DNA from 2 places in the Lysinibacillus sp. RS11 genome. Region 1 is predicted to be linked to the other one. Evidence: a T-box and tRNA genes for the amino acid it is inferred to sense, from the RefSeq annotation. Region 1 holds a T-box; the other holds one or more tRNA genes.
The links. The T-box of region 1 lies ahead of trpS (tryptophan--tRNA ligase). A T-box ahead of a tRNA ligase gene usually reads a tRNA of that ligase, here a tRNA-Trp.
Positions count from the first base shown of each region.

Region 1 (3,180 bases):
GTAAAATTTATTTCGCATTAACGGACAGTAATTTTATTGACTTAGTTTTTCAACATCAAAAAAACGTCAGCCAATTTACATGGCTGACGTCTTTTTTTATAGTTTTGTGAATAGATGATAAGTAAGAAGAAATAGAAAGGATGCCCTTATCATGTTCCGACTCTTTTTATTTTTAATATGCTATGGCCTATTGATTCTCTCATTAGGGAATCTCATATTGTATTTGAATTATCGGACACTCGGATATTCCTGGATAGTTGTTTTTAAATTCATGGTGCATACAACAGAGTTTTATATGGCTATTGGATCAGCCATCGTGTTATGCGCTGTTGTGCTTGATCTTGGTTTTGATAAAACGTTAAACGTAAAAGATAAAACGTGACTCTAAGCATACACTCTTTTTGGTCAAGCTCTTGCGATAAATCCCACCAATACTACTGTATTTGGGAGAGAATCAATTCCGTTATCTTTTAGCGACGTGCACGCCCAAGGCCCATTGCTTCTTCCATGCGTTTTAATGTAGCACTAGCAATAGCGTTTGCCTTTTCAGCACCTTCATCTAAAATGGTATCTAATTCTGAGGATTCTACTAAATTGTAGAACTTCTCTTGAATTGGTGTAAGGTGATCAATAACTACTGCTGCAACACCTTGCTTGAAACCACCGTAGCCAACGCCTTCATATTTTTTTACAAGATCATCAATAGATACGCCTGAAATGGCAGACTCGATTGTTAGTAAATTAGAAACACCAGGTTTATTTTCCACATCAAATGCCACAATACCATCAGAGTCAGTAACCGCTGATTTAATTTTTTTCTCAATATCTTTCGCTGAATCTAAAAACTTAATTGTAGCTTTTGTATTTGGATCTGATTTACTCATTTTCTTTGTTGGTTCTTGAAGTGATTTAATACGAGCTCCTGCTTTCGGCAATTGAATTTCAGGAATCGTTAAAACATCACCAAAACGTTTGTTAAAGCGCTCTGCAAGATCACGAGTAAGCTCAATATGCTGTTTCTGGTCATCACCAACCGGAACGATGTTTGTGTTATACAAAAGGATATCTGCTGCCATTAGTGGTGGATATGTTAAAAGAGCTGCAGAAACACTTTCCTTACCATGAGATTTATCCTTGAATTGTGTCATACGTTCAAGTTCACCAATCGATGAGACACATTGTAGTATCCAGCCTGCCTGTGCGTGAGCTGGCACTTCAGATTGAATAAATAGTGTAGATTTTTTAGGATCGATACCAGTAGCGATATACGTAGCTGCTAAGTTGCGAATATTTTGGCGTAATTCTTTTGGATCCTGTGCCACTGTTATAGCATGCTGATCAACGATACAATAAATAGCGTTCCCCTCGTCTTGTAATGCAGGGAATTGCTTAAATGCACCTAAATAGTTCCCTAAAGTTACAATCCCTGTTGGCTGTACGCCTGAAAAAATAGTTGTCATGTCATTTCCTCCTTGTAATTTGTCGCCTCAGTGGCAGTCATTTGTCTGTTACATAAGTACCCATCCGAGGCATATTTGATATCCAAAATAAAAAACATCATGCGTCCTCATTAGTTTTTCTAATGAAGGGACGAATGATGTTAGAATCCGCGGTACCACCCAGCTTGCCTAAAACGGCCACTTTGCTTCGTAACGTGAAGGGACGAGCTTTGCTAATAGACGCAAGTAAGGATACTTAGTCGTTCACAAAGCTAACTCAGAAGTCCATTCCATATGCTTACACGATCTGTTTGCAGCAACCACAGACTCTCTAAACGTGCAAATTGCATATGTACTACTCTTCGTCAGCGTTTTTATTTAATACAATAACTGTCTAGATAGCAAAGTGAATTCGCCAAAGACATTATTGATTTGTTGCAAAAAATTATATTATAAAGGCTCGGTGGATTGCAAGTGTGTAAAGTCAGACTTTTGGCGGTGTTTTTTTTCGAAAAAAGCTTATATGCTATTTTTACTGTTCTTTTGTGTTAGAAAAGCAACCAATTTTAGTAAATATACGTCTAGATTTGTACACACTGAATTGACATTATTCTCGTTTAATATTTTTAAATGAGAACAAGAGCCATTCATTAAAGGGTGTTTAAAATGCTCTGAGAATGGGAATATTAGTAGTAACACATTAGCCATGCAATGAAGGAACTACTTTGTATGATGTGTAAATATAGACAGAATATTTAGTGATAAAGTTATTCTTTTTTTTATTGGAACTATATTCAAATACAATAGAGTACTGTATAATGGGTATGTAGATTTACATTACATTAATTCTAATTTAACACACTGGTCTATAGATAATGATTAAATGGAAAGGATGTGTCAGTATGATAGTAACTTTATTTACATCACCAAGTTGTACGTCTTGCCGAAAAGCGAAAGCATGGTTAGAGGAACATGAAATCCCATATACAGAACGTAATATATTTTCCGAACCGTTAAGCATTCGTGAAATAAAAGAAATTTTACGTATGACAGAGGATGGTACGGATGAAATTATTTCAACTCGCTCGAAGATTTTCCAAAAATTAAATGTTGATGTTGAAAGTTTACCATTACAACGCTTATATGAATTAATTCAAGAGTATCCAGGTTTATTACGTCGTCCAATTATTTTAGATGAGAAACGACTACAGGTTGGTTACAACGAGGATGAAATTCGTCGTTTCCTACCTCGTAAGGTTCGGGCTTATCAATTACAAGAAGCACAGCGCATGGTGAACTAATAACTCCGTATTCTGCATAATATAAGTAATAGGTGTTACAAATGCAACAAGCATATTGTGACATCTATTTTTTTATGTTTTACTTATGTAAAACCATCTATATAAAGTATAATAATTAGTAGGGAAAAGTCATATATTTCCGTAAAAGTATGTTAAACTTGATTTAAACTTAATAGTTTACTACAATTTCAATAATTCAAATATCTTCTGTGAAACGGTGTATATCCTTTTCATTTTATGACAGAACAGCATACAATAGAATTAGAGGCAACTGTGGACAATTATTTTTGATTTCGGTTGCTCTATGGTTTTACTGTAGTGTGGTCAAAGGTTGAAAAACAAAATGGAGTATGAGGTTAAAAACAATGAATAATAGCATACTAATGGAACAAAACTGTTTTTCGACAAATGACAGTGAAGGGAGATGAGGTCTGGTGGAC
Region 1 covers NZ_CP168124.1:808,112-811,291, forward strand. Annotated here, with positions in the region: gene trpS (tryptophan--tRNA ligase) at 471-1,460, opposite strand; T-box leader at 1,584-1,817, opposite strand; gene spxA (transcriptional regulator SpxA) at 2,345-2,740, shown strand; gene mecA (adaptor protein MecA) at 3,175-3,180, shown strand, end outside.

Region 2 (3,180 bases), 570 kb from region 1:
TGCTCTTGAGCGTGCAAGCGCATGAGAGCCGCAGTGAATAGGCCCAGGCGACTGTTTAGCAAAAACACAGGTCTCTGCAAAACCGTAAGGTGACGTATAGGGGCTGACGCCTGCCCGGTGCTGGAAGGTTAAGAGGAGTGGTTAGCGCAAGCGAAGCTGCGAATTGAAGCCCCAGTAAACGGCGGCCGTAACTATAACGGTCCTAAGGTAGCGAAATTCCTTGTCGGGTAAGTTCCGACCCGCACGAAAGGCGTAACGATCTGGGCACTGTCTCAACGAGAGACTCGGTGAAATTATAGTACCTGTGAAGATGCAGGTTACCCGCGACAGGACGGAAAGACCCCGTGGAGCTTTACTGTAGCCTGATATTGAATTTTGGTACAACTTGTACAGGATAGGTAGGAGCCAGAGATCTCGGAGCGCCAGCTTCGAAGGAGGCGTCGGTGGGATACTACCCTGGTTGTATTGAAATTCTAACCCATGCCCCTTAGCGGGGCAGGAGACAGTGTCAGGCGGACAGTTTGACTGGGGCGGTCGCCTCCTAAAAGGTAACGGAGGCGCCCAAAGGTTCCCTCAGAATGGTTGGAAATCATTCGTAGAGTGTAAAGGCACAAGGGAGCTTGACTGCGAGACCTACAAGTCGAGCAGGGTCGAAAGACGGGCTTAGTGATCCGGTGGTTCCGCATGGAAGGGCCATCGCTCAACGGATAAAAGCTACCCCGGGGATAACAGGCTTATCTCCCCCAAGAGTCCACATCGACGGGGAGGTTTGGCACCTCGATGTCGGCTCATCGCATCCTGGGGCTGTAGTCGGTCCCAAGGGTTGGGCTGTTCGCCCATTAAAGCGGTACGCGAGCTGGGTTCAGAACGTCGTGAGACAGTTCGGTCCCTATCCGTCGTGGGCGTAGGAAATTTGAGAGGAGCTGTCCTTAGTACGAGAGGACCGGGATGGACACACCGCTGGTGTACCAGTTGTCTTGCCAAAGGCATCGCTGGGTAGCTATGTGTGGACGGGATAAGTGCTGAAAGCATCTAAGCATGAAGCCCCCCTCAAGATGAGATTTCCCATTACGCAAGTAAGTAAGATCCCTCAAAGACGATGAGGTAGATAGGTTCGAGGTGGAAGTGTGGTGACACATGGAGCTGACGAATACTAATCGATCGAGGACTTAACCAAAATGTTTGAAACATTCAATGTACGTTTATCCAGTTTTGAAAGAACAAAACCTTTCATATAAGGGTTTCAAGATACGATGTATATTGAAAACCGAAGAGAGCTTCAAGACACAAGTAGTACAAGGAAGCAAACGAGTGAATGAGGGAGCGTACCTCTGTACGTGACCGATTGAGCGAGAGAAGCTGACGCAGTAATACGCCGTGTATTGGAGGTCGACAATAGTCTAGTGATGATGGCAAAGAGGTCACACCCGTTCCCATACCGAACACGGAAGTTAAGCTCTTTAGCGCCGATGGTAGTTGGGGGCTTCCCCCTGTGAGAGTAGGACGTCGCTAGGCATTATACCCAGGAGGATTAGCTCAGCTGGGAGAGCACCTGCCTTACAAGCAGGGGGTCGGCGGTTCGAGCCCGTCATCCTCCACCATTATGGTCCCGTGGTGTAGCGGTTAACATGCCTGCCTGTCACGCAGGAGATCGCCGGTTCGATCCCGGTCGGGACCGCCATTTTTTTTTTGCCGGTGTAGCTCAGTTGGTAGAGCAACTGACTTGTAATCAGTAGGTCGTGGGTTCGACTCCTATCGCCGGCACCATCCCTTGGAGGGGTAGCGAAGTGGCTAAACGCGGCGGACTGTAAATCCGCTCCTTAGGGTTCGGCGGTTCGAATCCGTCCCCCTCCACCATTTTTAGGGGCATAGTTCAACGGTAGAATAGAGGTCTCCAAAACCTTTGGTGTGGGTTCGATTCCTACTGCCCCTGCCAGGTTTCGAGGTACTCGTTATCAAGAACTGCTGTGATTACATATAGTGGCGATTGTGGCGAAGTGGTTAACGCACCGGATTGTGGTTCCGGCATTCGTGGGTTCGATTCCCATCAGTCGCCCCATTTAATAATTGGGGTATAGCCAAGCGGTAAGGCAACGGATTTTGATTCCGTCATGCCTAGGTTCGAATCCTAGTACCCCAGCCATTCATTTCTTAGTTTGAGCCATTAGCTCAGTTGGTAGAGCATCTGACTTTTAATCAGAGGGTCGAAGGTTCGAGTCCTTCATGGCTCATCAAGTTTTTATACAAAATTATGCGCCCGTAGCTCAATTGGATAGAGCGTCTGACTACGGATCAGAAGGTTATGGGTTCGACTCCTGTCGGGCGCGCCAAAAAATCGTAATAGTAACGGAATGTAGCTCAGCTTGGTAGAGCACTTGGTTTGGGACCAAGGGGTCGTAGGTTCGAATCCTGTCATTCCGACCAGTTTTACTTAAATTTTGGGGCCTTAGCTCAGCTGGGAGAGCGCCTGCCTTGCACGCAGGAGGTCAGCGGTTCGATCCCGCTAGGCTCCACCATTTCTAAATATTTTGGAGGTATACCCAAGTCTGGCTGAAGGGATCGGTCTTGAAAACCGACAGGCGGGTAACACCGCGCGGGGGTTCGAATCCCTCTACCTCCTCCATTTCCGGGTCAGTAGCTCAGTTGGTAGAGCATTAGATTGAAGCTCTAAGTGTCGGCGGTTCGATTCCGTCCTGACCCACCATATTTGCGGGTGTAGTTTAATGGTAAAACCTCAGCCTTCCAAGCTGATGTCGTGAGTTCGATTCTCATCACCCGCTCCAAATAATGGGCCTATAGCTCAGCTGGTTAGAGCGCACGCCTGATAAGCGTGAGGTCGATGGTTCGAGTCCATTTAGGCCCACCATTATTCCGAAGTAGCTCAGTTGGTAGTAGCACCTGACTGTTAATCAGGTTGTCGCAGGTTCGAGTCCTGCCTTCGGAGCCACGGCCCCTTGGTCAAGTGGTTAAGACACCGCCCTTTCACGGCGGTAACACGGGTTCGAATCCCGTAGGGGTCATCAAGCATGTTGCACATTTGTGCAACATGCTTTTTTATGATTGCCATAGTTTTTGTATGTAAAAGAAGCTCAACTGGGATTAAAATGCAAAACTGCACACCCCATGTATTAGTTAGATTAATATTGAGTGTACAGTCTAGGTTGTTCCGGCATCTTTATT
Region 2 covers NZ_CP168124.1:233,600-236,779, forward strand. Annotated here, with positions in the region: rRNA gene AB9L17_RS01215 (23S ribosomal RNA) at 1-1,177, shown strand, start outside; rRNA gene rrf (5S ribosomal RNA) at 1,400-1,515, shown strand; tRNA gene AB9L17_RS01225 (tRNA-Val) at 1,526-1,601, shown strand; tRNA gene AB9L17_RS01230 (tRNA-Asp) at 1,606-1,681, shown strand; tRNA gene AB9L17_RS01235 (tRNA-Thr) at 1,692-1,767, shown strand; tRNA gene AB9L17_RS01240 (tRNA-Tyr) at 1,774-1,857, shown strand; tRNA gene AB9L17_RS01245 (tRNA-Trp) at 1,863-1,936, shown strand; tRNA gene AB9L17_RS01250 (tRNA-His) at 1,984-2,059, shown strand; tRNA gene AB9L17_RS01255 (tRNA-Gln) at 2,069-2,143, shown strand; tRNA gene AB9L17_RS01260 (tRNA-Lys) at 2,159-2,231, shown strand; tRNA gene AB9L17_RS01265 (tRNA-Arg) at 2,254-2,330, shown strand; tRNA gene AB9L17_RS01270 (tRNA-Pro) at 2,348-2,424, shown strand; tRNA gene AB9L17_RS01275 (tRNA-Ala) at 2,441-2,516, shown strand; tRNA gene AB9L17_RS01280 (tRNA-Ser) at 2,531-2,623, shown strand; tRNA gene AB9L17_RS01285 (tRNA-Phe) at 2,629-2,704, shown strand; tRNA gene AB9L17_RS01290 (tRNA-Gly) at 2,710-2,783, shown strand; tRNA gene AB9L17_RS01295 (tRNA-Ile) at 2,790-2,866, shown strand; tRNA gene AB9L17_RS01300 (tRNA-Asn) at 2,871-2,947, shown strand; tRNA gene AB9L17_RS01305 (tRNA-Glu) at 2,949-3,020, shown strand; gene AB9L17_RS01310 (GerAB/ArcD/ProY family transporter) at 3,157-3,180, opposite strand, start outside.
Region 2: it has a tRNA-Trp gene. The T-box ahead of trpS (tryptophan--tRNA ligase) is inferred to sense a tRNA for this amino acid. The anticodon was not compared.